DNA from 4 places in the Tatumella ptyseos genome. Region 1 is predicted to be linked to each of the others. Evidence: riboswitches for the same ligand, from Rfam matches in the RefSeq annotation. Region 1 holds a riboswitch; each other region holds the start of a gene.
What was found. Region 1 has a riboswitch for thiamine pyrophosphate ahead of thiC (phosphomethylpyrimidine synthase ThiC). Riboswitches for the same ligand answer to the same signal wherever they lie in the genome.

Region 1 (5,509 bases):
AAGCGCATATTAATGACTCCGTTCGTTTTCGGGGAGAATTGGGGTGTAAATTTCTCCCCCAACATTTTTAAATTGCTCAGCCATCCCCCGCATTTCAGCTTCGATATTTTGGGGAAGGTGCTCCTCTCGAGGATTATCTTTAGCGAACTGACGCACCTCTTGACTGATTTTCATTGAACAAAATTTGGGGCCGCACATTGAACAAAAGTGTGCGACTTTACCCGATGCCTGCGGTAACGTCTCGTCATGAAATTTACGTGCTGTTTCGGGGTCGAGGGCTAGATTGAATTGGTCTTCCCAGCGAAATTCAAAGCGAGCCTTAGACATGGCGTTATCCCTGATTTGTGCGCCAGGGTGGCCTTTCGCTAAATCGGCAGCATGGGCCGCAATTTTATAAGCAATTAGTCCTTGTTTAACGTCTTCTTTATCGGGTAAGCCAAGATGCTCTTTAGGAGTAACGTAGCAGAGCATGGCGCAGCCTAACCAGCTAATAAAGGCTGCACCAATCCCTGAGGTAAAATGATCGTAGCCTGGAGCGATATCTGTAGTCAGAGGGCCTAGGGTATAGAAGGGGGCTTCTTCGCAGTGTGTGAGTTGCTCGGTCATATTCCGCTGGATCATATGCATGGGTACATGGCCTGGACCTTCAATCATGACTTGTACATCATATTCCCATGCGATTTTTGTTAACTCACCTAGTGTTCTCAGCTCAGCGAATTGGGCTTCGTCGTTAGCATCTTGAATTGAGCCGGGTCGTAGCCCATCACCTAATGAGAGCGAAACATCATAGGCCGCACAAATCTCACAAATTTCGCGAAAATGTTGATAAAGAAAGTTTTCTTGATGATGAGAGAGGCACCATTTGGCCATAATTGAGCCACCTCGGGAGACAATACCGGTGAGCCGCTTCGCTGTCATTGGCACATATCGCAATAGCACCCCAGCGTGAATAGTAAAATAATCGACGCCTTGTTCAGCTTGTTCGATAAGCGTATCGCGGAATAGCGGCCAGTCCAGATCTTCGGCGATACCGTTAGCTTTCTCTAATGCTTGGTATATTGGGACAGTCCCGATAGGCACTGGGCTATTGCGTAATAACCATTCTCGAGTCTCGTGAATGTTACGTCCTGTCGAGAGATCCATAATGGTGTCAGCTCCCCAGCGGGTAGCCCAAACCAATTTTTCGACCTCTTCCTCGATCGAAGAGGTAACGGCTGAGTTCCCGATATTTGCATTCACTTTAACTAAGAAATTACGGCCAATAATCATGGGTTCTGATTCAGGATGGTTGATATTGGCCGGTATGATCGCTCGTCCAGCAGCGACTTCTTGGCGCACAAATTCTGCAGTAATTTCTTGTGGAGTCTGCGAGCAGAAAGGTGCTCCGGGGTGTTGTCGTAATAAGTCACCGACGGGAAGTGTCGCTCGCCCCAAGTTTTCCCTAACGGCGATAAACTCCATCTCAGGGGTAATAATACCGCGACGGGCATAGTGTAGCTGTGTGACACAAGCGCCGGCAGCCGCCTTACGAAATTGAAAGGGTTTCTGAAAGCGAATGGTTTCGAGTGTGGCATCGGATAACCGCTGTTGCGTGTAGTCCGAGGCGGTATGCTTGATCGCTTCAGAGTCCATTCGCTCAGCAATCCATGTGGCACGCAGTGGTGCAATCCCATCGTGAACATTGGGGGTGGAGTCAGGATCGCCAAAAGGACCGGAGGTATCGTATATAGGAATCGAAGGATTTTCTTCGTAAACAGAAGCATCACTGTTCAATGTGGGCGAGAGATGGATCATTCTCACTGGTACACGGATATCATCTCGTGGACCGGACAACCATTCTCGCGTGGAGTTGGGAAAGGTTGCACCTGTTAAGGATTGCAGGAATTGTTGCGCTTGTTGGCGTTTTTCACGGCGTGATAGCGTTTCAGACATAGCAGTTTCTCGACATTGAAAGAAAAATGCTTGTCCGGAGTTCGGAAGGAGCAATATACCTTGAAGGTGTTAAAACGGATCAAGGTAGAGGATTGACTCTTGTTCCCTTCGCAGGTACTAACCTGATCAGGTTCCGCGGATCCCGAATTAACGGTCTCAGCCCAGTAGGGCACTCCGACAAGATAAATAAGCTAACTTCGCTTTAAGAGGAGATTCACGATCTCCTTACTGCACCATAACCTTATTCAGAATAATTCACAACAGTAGTCATTAACTGTCTAACGTTCCTGATGTGAGGGAAGGAGAGGGTTTTAACAGGCTCGTTGAAGGTGGCGTACTCGTTAATTCAGATAAATCTTCACGCGAACCGACTAGCTGTGTTGAAAGTAACATTTGATCTTCAAGATCAAACAACGCATCAAGCTGCATACCCACTTCCGAAATTACAGTACGTAATTTAGGGATTTCACCGTTAGCGATAGCGGGTTCTAAATAGGTATCGTACAGCGCAAGTAAAGTTTGAGTACTGTCTTCTAATTGTGGATACAGGGCGCTCAGCAAATTTTGCTGGGCTGGTGAGGCCAGCAATAACTCAATTTGCTGATAGTGTTTAAAGTGTCCAGATGAAAGGTAATCAACAAGGCGCTGACAGAAAGCATCAAGTGTTACTTCATCACAACGTTCACTTTCATTTTTCTGTGGAATGAGTCCAATTAATTGGTAGTAAGCAACCAATAATTCACGGCGGCTAGCCAGCCACTGGTCAATCATTGGGTGGCTTACCGTCATTTTTTCGCTTAAGTTAGCTAGTTTAGTCAGCATGATGGCTGCTCCGAATAAGGTTAGTTAACTAAGCGTAGACTATATTAATGAATTCACCTGACTTTTAGGAGGCATAGCGTGGTTAAATCTAATCAGATGACAGAACAAGAGGGATGGTGGGTGTGTAGCGAAGGTCGGGATCTTTGGCTACCCCAAGGCCAACTTCCTTTTGGAAAGGCCAGCGAACTCGGCCTTAACCCAGAGGGTGCGCGACAAATAGGTGAATATCAAGGGAAACCCTGCTATCTGATTTGCCAACATCAGTCTACCGATATGGAAAGTGTTCGTCGCCTTTTGGGGGATGATAAATTGCTATTTCAGCTCGCAGGACGTGGCGTTCAACTCGCAGAATTTTATCGCTCGCACCGTTGGTGTGGCTATTGCGGATCTAAAATGAATCGTTCAAAGAGAGAGTTCGCCTGCTTATGTGAGCATTGCGGCGAACGCTATTATCCGCAGATCGCCCCATGCATCATTATCGCTATTCGTAAAGGGAAACAAATTTTATTGGCGCAGCATCAACGCCATAAACAGCCTATTTTTACCGTATTGGCTGGTTTCGTTGAGGCAGGGGAAACGCTGGAAGAGTGTGCACACCGTGAAGTGATGGAAGAAAGTGGGATTACCATTAAAAACCTTCGTTATGTTGCTTCGCAACCTTGGCCATTTCCGCATTCCTTAATGTGTGCTTTTACTGCAGAGTATGGCAGCGGTGAGATCGAAATAGATCCCAATGAGCTGAAAAGTGCTGCTTGGTTTGATGTCTCACAATTACCGAAAATTCCAGAGATTGGCACGATCGCTCGACGTTTGATCGAAGATACCATTGCCCTTTGCCGTCAAAATTGATCCAAAGCTGATCTCACACAATATCCCCGCTGAAAAATTGCGGTATTACCTATACCCCATGCGCAATGACCAATTTACCCTATTGTGGGGTCTATGGGTAATATGGGGGATTCTACTAATCGCCTATCTTTCCCCTCATTTTCCACTCGCCAACTGTGTACTTATTGCCACGTTATGGATAGCAATATGCTGCACGGTGGCATTCTATTTTCATCAGCGAACAAAAGAGGTATTGATGTTTAAAGCTAAAAAGAAAATTGATGTTATCGACTCAATGCAAAATGACATCAAAACACAGATCCCTGAAGTTTCTCAGGTAAAAGAAGAGCGCTCTTTAAAAGAAACGTTGATTGCCAGAGGGGCAATACTCACTGGGGAAATCAGTAACGAGTCGGATGTGTTGATAGAGGGTAGCGTCGTAGGTGATATTCGTAGTAATCGCTCAATTCGAATAGGTAGGGAAGGCAAGGTTCAAGGAACATTGATAGCAGAAAAAATTACGATCAATGGGTTTTTACAAGGACGTTGTCAAGCAGCGGCTGTAACCATTTTATCGCAAGGTAGGCTTGATGGTGATATTCAAGCGGGGGAGTTATCGATTGAACGCGGGGGTATTTTTAACGGTAATTCACACTATTCTACTGATCAAACCGTTAATGATAACGAGAAAACCCTTCAAGAAAATGTAACCGTCATTTCTAAACTGGTCACGGATAATGAAGTTTCGGCAATAAAAGAAAAGAGTACTAAGCTGTAGAATTCTGGAGGAAAGAGGTAGCTTGCAACGAAATAATTTCGTCTGTAGTGCCCACGAAATTTTTAAATAGCTGTTACACTAGGCGTAGACAAAAGAGAGCCTAGAAAATGAATGAATTAAAAAACGATCGCTATTTGCGCGCATTGTTGCGCCAACCTACAGATGTAACACCTGTTTGGATGATGCGCCAAGCGGGACGTTATTTACCAGAATATAAAGCCACTCGAGCTGTCGCAGGCGATTTTATGTCGCTATGTAAGAATGCTGAGCTAGCTTGTGAAGTGACGCTACAGCCACTACGCCGTTTTCCGCTAGATGCTGCGATTCTCTTCTCTGATATTTTAACGATCCCCGATGCAATGGGGCTTGGCCTCTATTTTGAAGCCGGTGAAGGACCGCGATTCAGTTCACCCATTCAAACCCTAGCAGACGTTAAAAAACTGCCTGTACCCGATCCGGAACAAGAATTGGGTTATGTCATGAATGCCGTCCGGACTATCCGAAAAAATCTTCAGGGTGAAGTTCCGTTAATTGGTTTTTCAGGCAGTCCTTGGACATTAGCCACTTACATGGTTGAAGGCGGCGGAAGTAAAGCTTTCACAAAAGTAAAAAAAATGATGTATGCCGAGCCAGCAGCTTTGCATTTAATGTTAGATAAAGTCGCTGAGAGCGTCACAAGTTATTTGAATGCGCAAATTAAAGCGGGTGCGCAATCAGTCATGATATTCGATACTTGGGGCGGTGTATTAACAGGTAGAGATTATTTAGAATTCTCCCTGCATTATATGCATAAAATTGTTGATGGCTTAATTCATGAAAATGAAGGACGCCGTGTTCCCGTGACATTATTTACTAAAGGTGGCGGTCAATGGTTAGAGCAAATCGCTGATACAGGTTGTGATGCGATAGGATTAGATTGGACGACACGTATCGATGAAGCCAGACAACGTGTTGGCCATCGTGTTGCATTACAAGGCAACATGGATCCTTCTATCCTTTATGCACAGCCAGCGCGTATCGAAGCTGAAGTCCAAACTATCCTTGAGCAATATGGTCAAGGTAGTGGACATGTATTCAACCTTGGTCACGGTATCCATCTCGATGTTCCCCCAGAAAATGCAGGCGTTTTTGTCGAGTCAGTTCATCGTT
Region 2 (5,509 bases), 410 kb from region 1:
GGCAGGTAATATCGCGAAGTCATCGTCGCTAAAATGATGGATACGCTGGTACCCCTCGATCCAGCGATCGACCCACAACGGTGCAGAAGGATGATGCTCGACGAAACTGATCGCCGCCGCCAGATCATGTAAATACCAGCCAAACCCACAATCATCGAAATCGATTACCCGCGTTTCGCCACGGTCTAATAATAAATTGGTGAGGCGTAAATCGGCGTGGATTAACCCAAACCGATCGCTATATTGGCCATAGCGTGTCAATTTCGTATCCACATCGGCAATCACTGTTTCAATAAGATTATGATCGCGAGTTGATAGATCACTAATATCACGCCAATCTCCCCAATGGCTGCTGCTCCCTACCATTGAATCATGGTCCCAACGCAGACGCTGGAAATCATCTGGGCGCTGCCACTGGCGGCTGTGTTGATGTAATCGCGCCGTGATCTCCCCCAACTGTTTGAACGCATCGGGAGACACTTCACTCGTCGGCATCTCGCCCTCAATCCAGTGAAAGAGCACTGCATGCCTCTGTTCATCGGGCGATAAGACATAAGTTTGAATACGTTCACCCTGACCATCTCGTAGTGCTTCGGGAACTTGTATCCCTTCCGTACGCAGGGCATCTAACCATAATAGCTCGCTTTCAATAGCCGCTTTCTGATGATAATTCCCCCGATGCAAACGGAGTGCATAACGTTTTCCTTGAGCCATCACCGAAAATGTTGCGTTTTCTGAACGGCATAACAATTTGATTTCCGCCTTCTGTAGCTGCGGATAGGCTTGCACCACATGGTTTGCAATATGCAGTAATACCGCTTGGTCGAGGGCATCGTATTGTTTCACACTCATCATCTTCTCCTACACAGCGTTAATACCTAATGTGAGAAGTAGCATCTACCAGAGTGACCTCAGTGAGCTTGACGATAAAACAGGGAAAGTTGACTGGAGAACACAGGCATGACTTTTTACGCAATGAGTTAACTTAAGATGACAACAAACTGTCTTTTCCGGTCAAGTTTCTCACCGTTAAGCACTGCATTATCTTTCGAAACGCAGTATCAACCTGTAAGAACGTCTCAATAATGCTAACGGGGTTAACTATGACAACATCATTAAAACCAACACTGGGGGCACTCCATTTATGGGGAATCGCTGTGGGTCTGGTGATCTCAGGTGAGTATTTCGGCTGGAGCTATGGTTGGGGAGTGGCAGGAACACTCGGCTTCCTCGTCACAACGCTGATTATCGCCGTAATGTATACCTGCTTCATCTTTAGTTTTACTGAACTCACTACCGCAATTCCACAAGCGGGTGGACCCTTTGCCTATAGCCGTGCTGCGTATGGTGACACGGGCGGGTTGATTGCTGGCCTCGCGACGCTAATCGAATTCGTTTTCGCACCACCGGCTATCGCCATGGCGATTGGTGCTTATCTCAATGTGCAATATCCTACACTCAACCCTAAATATGCCGCTTTAGGCGCTTATATCGTTTTTATGGGGCTCAATATTCTTGGGGTGAAATTAGCCGCGATGTTTGAACTGATCGTTACGCTACTGGCCGTGTTTGAGTTACTGGTTTTTATGGGCGTAGTTTCCCCAGGGTTTAGCATGAGTCATTTCGTGGCCCATGGCTGGTCAGGACAGGATCATTTCTCGATGGCTGCCCTGCCCGGCATCTTTGCGGCGATCCCTTTCGCGATCTGGTTTTTCTTGGCAATTGAGGGCGCTGCGATGGCCGCCGAAGAGGCCAAAAATCCTAAGAAGACCATCCCTATTGCCTACGTGACCGGTATTTTAACCCTAGTATTCTTAGCCATCAGTGTCATGTTGTTTGCAGGTGGCGCAGGCGACTGGCGTGCCCTATCCGGGATTAATGATCCGCTTCCTCAGGCAATGAAAATGATCGTCGGCGAACATTCTCAATGGATGCATATGCTGGTTTGGATTGGACTATTCGGCCTAATCGCCAGCTTTCACGGCATTATTCTTGGCTACTCCCGACAATTCTTTGCCCTATCTCGTGGTGGCTATTTGCCTGCCTCACTGTGTAAGCTCAGCCGTTTTCAGACCCCACATCGCGCCATCATTGCGGGAGGAATCATCGGCATGATAGTGGTTTGTAATGATGGCATGATGCTACAAGGTATGAGTTTAACGGCTGCGATGATCACTATGGCCGTATTCGGTGCCAACGTTATGTACATCATGAGTATGTTAAGTCTGTTCCGCTTACGTAAAACAGCGCCAACACTCGAACGTAGCTACCGTGCCCCTGGGTATCCCGTAATCCCCGGTATTGCATTAGTCCTCTCGATGATCTGCTTTGTCACCATGCTCTGGTTTAACCCCGTCATTGGTGGTCTATTTATCGGATTAATGATCCTCGGTTACCTCTATTTCCTCACCACTAAAGTGAGACGCCAATCGAGTCAGCAAATCAATCTTACCGTCGTAGAAAACAAATAATTCCTGATGAGATAGGGCAATGGCCCTATCCAAAACCTCTTACTGACGATAGCAGTACAAGGAGTAGATGATGACCACACGTTCCACGATTATGGATACCAACAGCTTTCGCGCTGAACATGCCGATGCATTAAGCCCTGAAATCCGTCAACTCACCGATAAACGCGATCGTATCCTTGGCGAATCTTACCGCCTGTTTTATCGTAATCCGGTTCATCTAGTAAAAGGTGAAGGACAATATTTATGGGATGCAGAAGGCCGAAAATATCTCGATGTCTATAATAATGTCGCCAGCATTGGGCACTGCCACCCCGCGGTGATCGAGGCGGTGAGTAAGCAAATGCAGCAGCTCAATACCCATACCCGTTACCTTCATGAGAATATCTTAAATTATACAGAATCGATCTTAGCAACCACCCCAACGGAAATCGATCGTGCGATGTATATGTGTACCGGATCAGAGGCGAATGATCTGGCTATTCGTGTCGCGAAATCCTTCAGTGGTGGAACAGGGATCATTGTAACTCAAGAGGCCTATCACGGTACCAGTGAGTTAACCTCAGGCGCCTCCCCCGCATTAGGAAGTGGCCAAGCGTTGGCAGCAACGACGCGCGTCGTCCCTGCCCCGGATTTTTATCGTTTAACACCCAGCGATCCAGGCCATTGGTTTGCCAATGAGATCCAAAAACAGATTGATGATATGAAACAAAACGGTATCAAGTTTGCAGGCTTTCTTGCCGATTCGATCTTCTCGTCAGATGGCGTGTTACCCAATCCTCCGGGCTTTCTTAAAGCGGCGATCGATGTCGTTCATAAGAACGGCGGTATTTTTATTGCGGACGAAGTCCAACCCGGATTTGCTCGCACAGGAGATACCTTCTGGGGCTTTGCGCGCCACGGCGTAGTGCCCGACATTATTACCACGGGTAAACCGATGGGGAATGGGATCCCGGTCTCGGCACTCTTTGCGAAAAGTGATGTGCTCGCCTCGTTCAGTGACCATATTCCTTACTTCAATACCTTTGGCGGTAACCCTGTTTCAATGGCGGCCGCACAAGCTGTATTAAAAGTCATTCAAGAAGAGAACTTGCAAGAGCATAGCCGCATGATGGGCGCTCGATTACTCGAAGAGCTTAGCCGCTTGCAACAAAAATATCGCTGTGTCGGCGATGTTCGAGGTGCAGGACTCTTTATTGGCTTTGAATTGGTGACTGATCCGGAGACTAAACAACCGAATAAGGCGTTAGCCCTAGACTTAATCGAGCGCCTGCGTGATCAAGGGATCCTCACGTCAGTCGCGGGTCCTTATGGCAACGTATTAAAACTGCGCCCGCCTCTGGCTTTCCAAGCCGCGGATATCGACTGGTTAGTGGGCGGTCTTGATCGCGCACTGGAACAACTCTGTCCTTAATCGCTCTCGTTCGCGCAGTCAGCCCTGGCTGCGCGTCCTTTCATGATCTTTGCTTTCCTCTTACTCAATAATTGCCTAGAATGCTCAGACTCAACGGGGTGCAGTCACGCACTGCTGAGAAACACCCGTAGAACCTGATCCGGTTAATACCGGCGGAGGGATTTGAGCGCACCTTTCTCAGATCCTTTGCGCCAACGAGCAACATTTTCTAGGAGCGCAAAGTGTTTCCAACTAAAAAGTTTGTTACAGGGTTATTATTGGCCCTCACCGCACTGCCCGCCTTGGCGGCTAAGCCAGTATTAACGGTCTATACCTACGACTCTTTCGCGTCAAAATGGGGACCAGGCCCGGCAATTAAAACCGCTTTCGAAAAACAATGCGGCTGTACATTACACTATGTCACCTTAGAAGATGGTATTTCACTGCTTAATCGCCTGCGAATGGAAGGCGCGCGCAGTAAAGCGGATGTCGTGCTGGGACTGGATAATAATCTATTAGAAAGCGCCACAAAAACCGGCCTCTTTGCCCCTGCTAATATTGATACGCAAAAGCTTAAGGTGCCCAATGGCTGGAGCGATAAGACTTTTATTCCTTATGATTACGGCTACTTTGCTTTCGTTTATAATAAAAAACGTTTAGCTCACCCGCCGAAAAGTCTACATGAGTTAGTCGAAAGCCCTGAAAAATGGCGTGTCATCTATGAAGATCCCCGTACCAGCACTCCAGGACTGGGGCTTTTATTGTGGATGAACCATGTATTTGGCGATAAAACCGCCCAAGCATGGCAGCAGTTGGCGAAAAAGACCGTCACCATCCCTCGCGGATGGAGTGAAGCTTATGGACTATTTTTAAAAGGTGAAGCTGACCTGGTGCTAAGCTACACCACTTCACCGGCTTATCATATTATGGAAGAGCATAATAATGACTATGCCGCTGCGAACTTCTCAGAAGGTCATTATTTACAAGTTGAAGTGGCCGGGCAGCTCGCAAAAAGCCCACAGCCGGCGCTCGCTCATCAATTTATGCAGTTTATACTGTCTGATGATTTCCAAAAAACCTTGACGACGGGCAACTGGATGTATCCGGCTACGCATCAACCGCTCCCCACCGCCATCGAGCAACTTCCGGTGCCTCAGAAAGCCTTACAATACAGTGCGTCACAAGTAGCGGCTTCTCGAGCATCCTGGGTCGAAGCATGGCAGATGGCTGTTTCGCGTTAATGAATCGTTGGCGTCTTCCCGGCAGCTTTGCGGCCTTTCTTATCCTTTTCTGTCTTATCGCAGCGCTTAGCGCGCTGCTGTTCGCCGCCCCCTTGCCTTCATTAGGGGGACTACTGGACGATGCCTACCTTCTTCATTTGATCGCGTTTTCGTTCAAACAAGCCTCACTCTCGGCCCTTATCGCCGTCGGTTTGGCGATCCCTATTGCTCGGGCCTTACAGCGTCGGCACTTTCCCGGTAAAATTTTATTGCTACGCCTTGCCAGTATGACTTTAATACTGCCAGTACTGGTGGCGGTATTCGGCTTAATGACCATTTACGGTCGTGAAGGCTGGCTGGCCATGCTGTGCCATCGGCTCGGTATCGATTATACCTTTAGCCCCTATGGGCTAAGCGGGATTCTACTG
Region 3 (5,509 bases), 110 kb from region 1:
AGGAAACGAAAAATTCTATTAATATGTAGGATTGGGTTACCGCTAAGGATTCATCTTTATTCTGTAAGGCAGCGAACAATTGATGAAAATGAGCAGTACTCTCGGTATGAAACTTATCCTCTTGATAAAGAATAGAGATAAGCGGTGCCCACTCCGTTAAAATGATCAGTTCTTGGGCAGCAAGCCTTGCCGATTGGGAGTTGGCTGCTAAGGTGAGTAGGCAACGCATATCAGACTGGGCTTTACGCTGTGGAGTGTCAGCTTTTTCTAGCGCGAGAATAAGTTCGCCTAATTTACCTATGTCATCATCAGTCATGCGCTGTGCGGATAGACGCGTACTATGAACAATGATCGCGCTTTGCATTTCCCCTAGGTCAGATAAATAATCTGAACTGATATTATTAAAGGGGTGAAAATGTTTCACATAACTTTCAACGTTATCACTTATAAAACTTCCACCATTACGACCACGAATAGTATGGATCAAGGATTTACTTCGAAGGGTATTGAGTGCGTCCCTGATAGTAATATGTGAAACTCCCATCATTCGTGCTAATTCCGATTCATTAGGTAATTGCTCCCCTTTTTCTAATAAACCAGAAATAATTGCGTTAGAGAGTCTTTGGGTGATTTGCTCTGTTCTACTCGCTTCTCCAATTGGAGCAAAAATAACAGTGTGGGTAATCATAGAAATCTCTATGTAAATAATCCGTTACGAATTTTATTTATAACATAAATCCGAAACCTTTTAAAGAAAACTAATGAAGGGAGTTGGGTATTTTTTAAATAATTAACTTTTATATTTTATTATTAATGTTTTACAGATAATTAATTAATATGGTTTTAATTATTATGATTCTACTTCTGAATATATTTTATCACTAATTCTTAGCGGGAATTTACCCAAAGTTTACCGGTAATTCTGGTGTTGAAAAGTCGGATTATTTTTATCTTACTGTGCCACGAGTAGTTCATGACTCCAGGCTGTTATTTTGCTAAGGTTGAGAAAATCTTATCAACGTTTATCACATAAAGGGCGACAGGTTAACGCATGCTTTCCAAGAAATCCGCAGCGATACATTCTTCACCGGTTAGAGAATTGCTTAAATTTAGTAAAGAACCTGGGTTTATCTCCTTAGCAGGCGGTATCCCTGCCACAGATATGATTGACGTTGAGGGTATTGATAACGTACTCCAGCAGTTACTCGCTGAAGATCATCGCGATGTTTTTCAGTACTCGGTAACTGAAGGTGAATGGCCGCTGCGCCAAAGTATTGCTAATTGGGTCCAGCATTTTGGTCTACAGCTTGATCCTAACCAAGTGCTGGTCACTAATGGCTCTCAACAGGGTATTGACCTCCTTAATCGCGTTTTCTTGGAGAAAGACGACGTAGTATTAGTGGAGCGTCCTACCTATTTAGCCGCCTTACAGTTATTTGACTATACCGAGGCGGTGATCGAAGAGCTGGCTTACCAAGGTGAAGAGATTGATCTTGGTGCATTGGAATCTCGCTTAGCCGCGGGGGGAGTAAAGATGCTTTACTTGATCCCAACCTTTGCTAACCCGACTGGGCGTATTATTGAAAATGCACAGCGGGCTGAAATTGTTAAGTTAGCCCATCGTTACCAGGTCGTAATTGTTGAAGATGATCCTTATGGGCATCTAGCCTTTACCGAACAACGCCGTGAAACCTTCTTCTCACTGGCCCAGCAGTTATATGGAGAAGATCATAACGTCTGTTACATGTCGAGTTTTTCGAAAATTTTCTCCCCGGGTTTACGTTTAGGTTGGCTAGCGCTACCTAAAAAATTCCTCATGGCGATTACTGTCGCGAAACAGGCATTAGATCTGCACACTTCTACGCTAAATCAACATATTGCTGCACGTTATATCGCATCGGGACGGATCGATGAGCGTATCGCTTTATTGACAGAAACGTATAGACAGCGCCGTGATTGGTTGATCGAGGCTTTACAGAAACACCTCGGTGATGCGATTACCTTTAACCGTCCCGAAGGGGGGATGTTTTTATGGTGTCACCTGAAAGAAGGTATGGATGCGAGTCTTTTATTGAAAGCCTGTATCGCAGAGAAAGTCGTGTTTGTCCCAGGTGATGTTTTCTTTGCCGAAAATCCGGAAAAGAATGCGTTACGTCTTTCTTATTCCATGTTGACCGAACAGACTGCCGGTGAGGCTGCCATTCGTATCGCCCGCGCGTTACAAACGCTCTCTTCGTAACATTCAGTCGGGGAAGGGTTTCTCTTCCCCGACTATTCACACACTTCTTTCGAAACCATCGAAAAAATCAGGTATAGTCCGTTTTTTCGGAGGAACCATGCTGACTAACACATCTGTACGTCTCAACAAATATATTAGTGAGAGCGGTATTTGCTCTCGTCGCGATGCCGATCGTTACATTGAACAGGGTAACGTCTTCATTAATGGACGACGCGCCGCTGTTGGGGCTCAGGTTTATCCTGATGATAAAGTGATGGTTAATGGTCAGCTGATCGAACCCCGTAGTGAAGATGACTTGATCTTAATCGCGCTCAATAAACCGGTGGGTATCGTCACCACTATGGAAGAGACAGAGCGCGATAATATCGGTGATTTTGTCAATCATAGTAAGCGTGTTTTTCCGATTGGTCGGCTGGATAAAGACTCTCAAGGTCTAATCTTTTTAACTAACCATGGCGATTTGGTAAATAAAATTTTACGTGCCGGAAATAACCACGAAAAAGAGTATATCGTGACGGTAGATAAACCGATCACCGACGAATTTATCCGTGGAATGGGCGCGGGTGTGCCTATTCTGGGAACGGTAACGAAGAAGTGTAAAGTTAAAAAGCTCGATACGCATGTTTTCCGTATCATTCTTGTTCAAGGCTTAAATCGGCAAATCCGTCGGATGTGTACTCACTTTGGTTTTGAAGTGACTAAACTTGAACGTACCCGCATTATGAACGTGAGCCTGGCAGGTATCCCTGTAGGGGAATGGCGTGATCTCACTGATGACGAGTTAATTGACCTGTTTAACCTGATTGAAGATTCTTCATCAGAGGATAAACCGGTTGAGAAAAAACCGGCGAAAAAAGCCCTTAAAAGACCAGATATTGCCCCCCCGGTCATGCCTGCTCGTTCAACGAAAAAGCCGCCCGCACGGCAAAAATTCACTAAGCCGGGGCGTCAAAAGAAAGGACGATAAGTGGATTGGCGTGCCATGCGCTGTGACAGTTCTATATTGGTACTTGACGCGAAGGCTTGCCTCAATTACAACTAAATAAAAGTCGGGGGAGTCTCGCGTAAAGAGACTGAGAGGCTGTGAGCGTATGACGCCGTGCAGCGACCCTTTGAACCTGACCCAGTTAATACTGGCGTAGGAAGACGGGTTGCCGATGAGCAACTTGGCATAGCCCTTAAAGGGTAAGTGTCTTATTCCCTCTGCCTTATCTGGGTCTCTCACTAAGAGGCCATCCATGTATTTTCTCCTCTCTACCACTCAGGCCAGACAATGAGTCGCTGGAGTGTTCTTGGTCGCGGCGTAAGCGGACTCTGCGTAGCAAAACTATTAGTCGAACAGGGCGAACAGGTTGAACTGATCGAGCAGCCTGACTCTCCCACCGCATCATGGTATGCAGGGGGAATGTTAGCGCCTTATTGTGAAGCAGAGAGCGCCCCCAACGAGGTTGTCACGCTTGGGCAGCACTCGCTTGCCTGGTGGCAACAGCGCGTACCTGATGTACAACAGCGTGGAACCTTGGTGGTTGCCCCTGCTAGAGATCAGCAAGAACTTCACGTTTTTGCCAGTAAAACAATCCACCATCAGTGGGTGAAGCCAGAGGAGCTTGAAGCCGAACTTGGCTCACGCTTTGATCGCGGGCTTTTTTTTGCTGAAGAAGGGCACCTCAATCCTCGCCAAGCCTTAGCTTCCCTCGCCCAGCAGTTACAGGAGCAAGGCGTAGTATTTCATTCCTCTCAGCCCAGCGGCAAGATTATTGATTGTCGGGGAATTAAGGCTCGGGCAGATCTATCATCGCTGCGTGCGGTACGCGGTGAAATGCTGCGTTTGCGTAGTGATGAACTCGATTTTTCACGGCCCATCCGGTTATTACATCCTCGATTTCCTTGCTATCTGGTACCACGCGGTGCTGGAGAATTCATGCTGGGCGCGACGATGGTGGAGACTGACGATAATCGTGGTATGAGTGCGCGGGCGGCGATGGAGTTATTGAGTGCCGCTTATACCTTACATCCGGCACTGGCGGAGGCGGAAATTATCGAGACCGCCAGTGGCTTACGTCCGGCTTATCCCAACAATCTCCCCTGTTTTCACTATCAAGACAACCGTTTTTATTTGAACGGTATGTACCGCCACGGTTTTCTATTAGCCCCGATGGTCGCACAGCAACTTGTTGAACAGTTAGCGAAGGAAAAGAGCAATGCAAATCTTACTTAATGGTCAGCCTGTGGTGACCGAGGCAACTGAGTTAGCGGGCCTACTACTCGAACAGCAGATTGATAGTACGGTAGTCGCCTGCGCTGTCGATGGCCAGTTTGTTGCAAAAGGCGGTTATACCACGTTCAATCTTCGAGAGGGCATGCGTGTTGAAGCCCTCTCACCGATGCAGGGAGGGTGAGTGATGTTTTATGGTACCTCGTTAACTTCACGTTGCTTATTGGGCACCGCGGGTTACCCCTCACCGGCTATTTTGAGTGCAGCCATTGAGGCGTCAGGCACTGAGGTGATTACGGTCAGTCTACGGCGTGAAGGGACTGGTGGGCAGGCGTTCCGCGAACTATTAAGTCAACACAACCGACATATTTTACCCAATACCGCGGGTTGCCACAGCGTAAAAGAGGCGGTGACGACGGCTCATATGGCTCGTGAACTCTTCAATACACCGTGGATCAAATTAGAAGTAATTGGGCATGCCGATAGCTTACAACCCGATCCTTTCGCCTTAGTTGAAGCTGCCAACATCTTATGTGCCGAGGGCTTTCAGGTCTTTCCCTACACCACCGAAGACCGCATTGTCGGTGAAAAGTTGTTAGCGGCAGGATGCCAAGTGCTGATGCCGTGGGGAGCCCCAATTGGATCGGGACAGGGACTGAATAATTTACGTGGATTGCAGGCGCTACGCGCTGCTTTTCCGGAAATCCCGATGATTATCGATGCTGGGATTGGTGCGCCCTCTCATGCAACGCAAGCGATGGAGCTAGGGTTCGACGGTATCTTACTCAATACTGCCGTGGCGAAAGCACGTGACCCAGTGGCGATGGCCCAAGCTTTTGGACAAGCCATTTCAGCGGGACATACCGCCTACCATGCGGGATTGATGGCGCAACGCGAGATGGCAGAGCCCTCTACGCCATTATTCGGTTTAGCGAATTTGATTTAGGAAGCCGTCATGCAACGTTATCAACGACAAATGCAGCTACCGGAAATAGGTGAGCAAGGACAACGGCGACTGCAACAGGCTAAGGTACTGGTGGTGGGGGCGGGTGGTT
Region 4 (5,509 bases), 1.0 Mb from region 1:
AGGATATCGATTTGCCCTAAAGTCGATTCAATGTGCTCAATGGCCTCAGCTACTTTTTGGGAGTCAGTCACATCGAAGGCCACTGCATGAGCGCTATAACCGAGTGCACGGAGTTTGGCTGCTGCACTTTCGGCCCCTGCCTGCTGCGTGGCGTTAATAATGACCTCCGCACCCGCTTCCGCTAACCCTTTTGCCATAAGGAAGCCAATTCCACGTCCTGAACCGGTGATCAGTGCGCGTTTAGTTGTTAGCGAGAAGAGTTGGCTCATGCAAGTTTTCCTTATTCATCATTAAGTAAAAATTAATTGAGGCTTATTTAGCGAAATTAACCCCGCTGTTAATGTGATCTATATCACTCTTTTCTTATTTTACAAATTGATGATACGTAAAGCGTGCGCTAGGTAAGCTTTCTCCCTATACGCTAGCGCGAGGTGTTAAGAATAGGGCAGGTTACCCAAGGCGAGATAACGTTGCATTTCTTCCTCTGGTACCATACTGCCACCGGTGGCCCAAACCAGATGCGTCGTAGTATTTAACGTCGAGGGATCCTTACCGATCCATAATGGGCCTTGCATACCGGCTAAGGCTGAAGGTTCGAGTTGAACGCTTTCGCTATGATCGAGCAGCCGTTGTAAGTCAGAGAGTCGTTGATCGCTCAGTGTATAACAGCCATCAATTAGCGACGCCATTGCCCGCCCAACGAATCCCGATGCGCGGCCGACAGCCAAGCCATCGGCAATGGTGTGGTTGTCGAGGCCAATATCTTGTACCGAGATTGCCTCGTGGTAGCCAGTACTTAGCCCTAGCAGCATACAGGGTGAGTGTGTCGGCTCAGCAAAATAACAGCGAACGGCATCGCCAAAGGCTAACTTCAGCCCAAATGCTACGCCGCCCGGCCCGCCTCCCACACCACAAGGTAAATACACGCAAAGGGGATGAGTCTCATCGACAGTGACCCCTAGTGCCGCTAACTGCGCGGGTAAGCGTAATCCGGCGACGGCATAACCGAGAAATAGGGTAGAAGAATGCTCATCATCAATAAAGAAACAGTAAGGATCCTCTGCCGCCGTTTGTCGGCCCTGTTCAACCGCAACGCTATAATCGTTCTGGTGTTCGACAACCGTAACGTGGTGCGCCCTGAGTCGCTGTTTTTTCCACTCGCGGGCATCGGATGACATATGCACGATCACTTGAAAGCCTAAGGTTGCCCCCATAATCCCGATGGATAAGCCGAGATTTCCGGTCGATCCTACCGCTATTTTATAGCGACCCAATAATTGTCGAAATTGGGGGGTGAGTAGTCGACGGTAATCGTCCTGTTCGCTAAATTCCCCTGATTCCAGCGCCAGTTTTTCTGCCAAGACTAATACTTCGTAAATGCCCCCTCGGGCTTTAATCGATCCGGAGATCGGCAGGTGACTATCCTTTTTAAGCCAGAGCTTACCGGGTAAGTGACCTTGTTGTGCTAAGGCCTGCTGCATGACGGGGATGCCAACAATATCCGACTCAATAATTCCCCCACGCGCCCGGCTTTCTGGGAAGGCCTCGGCAATCAAGGGGGCAAAGCGTTGCAGTCGCTCGGCCGCATCCTGAACATCCGCTAAGGTAAAGCCTACGCGTTTCAACCCCTCGCTGGCAGGCAGTCGTTGCGGGTTATGCCAAAATAAAGGGGTCTGGGTTGAGAGCTGCTGAACAACCTTATTGTTATTCAGAGCGGGGTATTTATCCGTCATCGTTTTATTCACTTATTCTACACCTAGCGTTAGTCGGGGCGTGGTGACTTACCTTTGAGAGGCAGCATACTGTTGTAACCGGTAAGCTGACAAGTGATCGCTTTTCAGCCTAGGGTGAGGACAAATCATGTGAACCTATTATGAATTTATTGCATTATGGCCGCCTAGTGCCTAGGTCACATAAAACCTAGGCGTTGATCATGAGGCTACTATTCTGAACAGTTTTCAAGCAGGTCAGCTTAACCGCTTACAAACCTTCGCCTTGGTGGCGGAAAAAGGCTCTATTGCTGTAGCCGCAAGAATACTCTGCTTAACGCCCAGCGCCGTCAGTCACCGTATTCGTCATTTGGAGCATGAGCTCAACTTGCCGCTTTTTACTCGCTCGCACCGCAAAATTACCTTAACAACTGAGGGGGCTCGCCTTTTCCAGAAAATAACGCATTCTTTCGATTTACTGAATAAAGAGCTGCTTTCTCTAAAACACCAAGGAGTAGAAGGGCGCTTGAGTCTCTATACTCGCCCCTCTTTTGCGCAGGCATGGCTCGTTCCCCGGCTGAGTGATTTTTTAGACCGATATCCTGGTATCGAAGTTTGCCTCTCAACGGGCAATGACCCTATCCAGTTGGATGAGCTCGGCGTCGATATTGCTATCAATTTCGGCCAGCTTAATCTACCCGGGCTTGTCTGTACGCCATTGATGAACGAATCCATGACACCGGTTTGCTCAGCCTATTATGCTGACAAGTTTGGATTAGTGAATCATCCTGAGCGATTAAAAGAATGCCGCTTATTACACGACCATAAAGCATGGGAGACGAATAGCGGTGACCATGAGTGGCAGCAGTGGACAGAGGCCTTCGATATTAGCTTAGCGGCGGCCTCTCATCTCTATTGCGATCAAATGGCGTTATCGGTTACCGCCGCACTCCATCATGGTGGCGTTGCCATGGGGCGGATGCGTTTACTCGAAGATAGTCTTCAATCAGGTAACTTGGTGGCCCCCTTTCCCGATAAGATTTTAGTAAGCCCTTATGGCTACGCGTTATATACACAGCAAGGTACCCATTGGCCTAAGGTTAAACTGTTTATGGCGTGGATAGCCGAGCAAGCGGGTGTCATAGGATGAGACGGGATTGGGGATCGCTTTGTACGTTATACGCATTTTATTCGACAGCCCCAGACGACAGTTTCCTTGCACCGATACACAACATCTCTTAAGCTGGTCAGTTATAGAGAAACGCTTTCTCTTCGACTCGGGGTGCCTACTTAATCAGGCTGAGAAATACCCGTACTACCTGAACTGGATAATGCCAGCGTAGGAAAGTCACTCGCCTCCTTGGGGGCTGTCTTTCTACCGCCGGTGGGAGACAATATGCCCACAAATACCGCTATACCTGAGCTTGATGCAGCCATTGCCCAACAGGCTATCGCTCAGCTTGCCGAGCATCCCCCCCTCATTCACTGTATCACTAACACAGTCGTACAAAATTTTACTGCCAATCTGCTGCTTGCGGCTGGGGCGATTCCAGCGATGATTATTGATCCGAGTGAATGCCAAGAATTTGCGCAGATCGCCGATGGGCTGTTAGTGAATGTGGGTACTCTTCACCATGAACACTGCCCTACTTATTACCATGCCGCGGAAAATGCTAATCGTTTTGGTAAGCCTTGGGTACTGGATCCAGTGGCTGTCGGAGGCTTAACGCTGCGGACCGAATTTTGTCGCAAATTACTGTCGTTAAATCCGAGCGTAATTCGCGGCAATGCCTCGGAAATCAGCGTGTTAGCGGGTGAGTCGGCGGGTGGCCGAGGGCCAGAAACGCAACTCAGCGCCGATCAGGCACTCGACGCCGCGCAAAAACTGGCGATAACGATTGAGGGCATAGTGGTGGTCACCGGGGAAGTGGACCTGATCACTGATGGGGATCGGACCCTTGGGGTTTCAGGAGGTTCGGTGCTCGCGACTCGGGTGACGGGGGCCGGTTGTGCATTGTCGGCACTCTGTGCGGCTTTCGCCTCGTTAGAGGGGGACAGGCTTAGTAACGTGGCAAGTGCATGCTGGATGCTATCACGGGCGGCTGAGTTCGCGGCCCGACAGGCAGCGGGCCCAGGAACCTTTGCGCTGCATTTACTAGACGGTCTTGCGCAGCAGAAGGAGGCATAATGAGCCCTTATAATATTCTAACCATTGCGGGAACTGACCCTTCGGGTGGCGCGGGGATCCATGCTGATTTAAAAACCTTCAGTGCGTTGGGAGGGTATGGCGCGAGCGTTATTACTGCTTTAGTGGCGCAAAATACCTGCGGTGTACAAGGTATTTTTCCTGTGACGGCTGAATTTGTTGGCCAGCAGTTAGACTCGGTCCTCAGTGACCTTGACATTGCCAGTGTAAAAATGGGGATGTTACATCATCAAGGGATCATTGAGCAGGTAGCGGCAAGCTTGCAGCACTCGTCAATCCCATGGCGAGTTTTGGATACGGTGATGTTGGCAAAAAGCGGTGATCCCTTATTAGACCCCGAAGCGATACGTTGCCTACGTGAGGTCCTGATCCCCGAGGTTTCAATTATCACCCCGAATATTCCTGAGGCCGCAGCGTTACTCGATTGTCGACCTGCGGAAAATGAGACGCAGATGCGCGAGCAGGGCGAAAAACTGCTGACATTAGGCTGTGAGGCGGTACTAATGAAGGGCGGCCATTTGCAGACGGCAGATAGCCCTGACTGGCTAATGACGACCACAGGTGAGCAGCGTTTTAGCCAGCCGAGAATTGCGACACATAACACCCATGGTACAGGCTGCACCTTATCCGCTGCATTGGCAGCGTTGCGCCCACATTTTACAGATTGGGCGCAAACGACTTGGCAAGCAAAACAGTGGTTGCAAGGGGCGATTGCTCATGCCGATGAGTTAAATGTTGGACAAGGCCATGGTCCCGTACATCATTTTTACCAACAGTGGCCCGTAAGTTTACCCCAATAGGTCACAGGTCGCGGGTAGACGAAAACGGATCGCTTCGCCCAAGACCTTAAAGTGAAAGTGCGTGCCGCTTTGCGGTTCACCATCCAAGTTAAAGGTCATGGTATGTTCGCTCGTGAGGGTAAATTCACTGGCGCGTTGATTAATGATATTGGGATTTTCATCATCACGGGTCAGTGAGTGCAGCAGGGAAGGGAACAGCTCTTGCGCCGTAATGACGGTCAAGGCCAATTGCTGATCGTTAATCAAGGCCGTTGGACAGAGTCGCTGCCCGCCTCCTGCCATACGACCATTACCGACTGCGATAACTAAGGCATCGCCTTGCCATTGCCATTGCTCACTGGCGAGTGTGCAATGGTCTGGCTTTAAGCGGTCCATCCGTAACAGTCCATGCAGGAAATAGGAGGCCCCACCCAGTGCTGATTTCAATTTTTCTGGCGTCTCGGTGGTGATCCGTGTTCCAAAACCCCCTGTCGCCATATTGATAAAATAGTGCTGCTGATTGACGCAGACAAGGTCGATAGGCTGCGCCGTCACCGTCAGGGCTAACCTCAAGGCAGCTTCGATTTCCTGTGGTACGCCAATACTGGTGGCAAAGTCGTTAGCGGTTCCCAGCGGCAACACGGCAAGTGGTGGACGTTGTGTTGCCGCGAAACGCATTAGGCTATTAACGGCTTCGTTTAAACTTCCATCGCCACCGCCGATAATCAGGGTTGAACAGCCAGCTTCGATGGCCTCGGTAATGAAACGGTGGCAGTCACCGAACTCCCAGGTCACCCTAACTTCTAGGCTTATCC

Region 2: another riboswitch for thiamine pyrophosphate. It lies ahead of thiB (thiamine ABC transporter substrate binding subunit); the one in region 1 lies ahead of thiC (phosphomethylpyrimidine synthase ThiC).
Region 3: another riboswitch for thiamine pyrophosphate. It lies ahead of QJR74_RS14275 (FAD-dependent oxidoreductase); the one in region 1 lies ahead of thiC (phosphomethylpyrimidine synthase ThiC).
Region 4: another riboswitch for thiamine pyrophosphate. It lies ahead of thiM (hydroxyethylthiazole kinase); the one in region 1 lies ahead of thiC (phosphomethylpyrimidine synthase ThiC).

Annotation. Positions count from the first base shown of each region.
Region 1 is NZ_CP130649.1:2,916,735-2,922,243, reverse strand. It holds gene thiE (thiamine phosphate synthase) at 1-8, opposite strand, end outside; gene thiC (phosphomethylpyrimidine synthase ThiC) at 10-1,932, opposite strand; TPP riboswitch at 2,019-2,119, opposite strand; gene rsd (sigma D regulator) at 2,203-2,754, opposite strand; gene nudC (NAD(+) diphosphatase) at 2,851-3,603, shown strand; gene QJR74_RS13790 (bactofilin family protein) at 3,839-4,360, shown strand; gene hemE (uroporphyrinogen decarboxylase) at 4,468-5,509, shown strand, end outside.
Region 2 is NZ_CP130649.1:2,502,374-2,507,882, forward strand. It holds gene QJR74_RS11930 (phosphotransferase enzyme family protein) at 1-852, opposite strand, end outside; gene eat (ethanolamine permease) at 1,104-2,471, shown strand; gene QJR74_RS11940 (aspartate aminotransferase family protein) at 2,542-3,882, shown strand; TPP riboswitch at 3,967-4,061, shown strand; gene thiB (thiamine ABC transporter substrate binding subunit) at 4,104-5,102, shown strand; gene thiP (thiamine/thiamine pyrophosphate ABC transporter permease) at 5,078-5,509, shown strand, end outside.
Region 3 is NZ_CP130649.1:3,021,908-3,027,416, reverse strand. It holds gene QJR74_RS14290 (FadR/GntR family transcriptional regulator) at 1-688, opposite strand, end outside; gene QJR74_RS14285 (aminotransferase-like domain-containing protein) at 1,052-2,239, shown strand; gene rluF (23S rRNA pseudouridine(2604) synthase RluF) at 2,337-3,206, shown strand; TPP riboswitch at 3,281-3,401, shown strand; gene QJR74_RS14275 (FAD-dependent oxidoreductase) at 3,513-4,457, shown strand; gene thiS (sulfur carrier protein ThiS) at 4,441-4,638, shown strand; gene QJR74_RS14265 (thiazole synthase) at 4,642-5,400, shown strand; gene QJR74_RS14260 (ThiF family adenylyltransferase) at 5,410-5,509, shown strand, end outside.
Region 4 is NZ_CP130649.1:1,899,704-1,905,212, reverse strand. It holds gene idnO (gluconate 5-dehydrogenase) at 1-269, opposite strand, end outside; gene QJR74_RS09025 (D-serine ammonia-lyase) at 435-1,733, opposite strand; gene dsdC (DNA-binding transcriptional regulator DsdC) at 1,999-2,859, shown strand; TPP riboswitch at 2,978-3,072, shown strand; gene thiM (hydroxyethylthiazole kinase) at 3,106-3,897, shown strand; gene thiD (bifunctional hydroxymethylpyrimidine kinase/phosphomethylpyrimidine kinase) at 3,897-4,715, shown strand; gene yegS (lipid kinase YegS) at 4,704-5,509, opposite strand, start outside.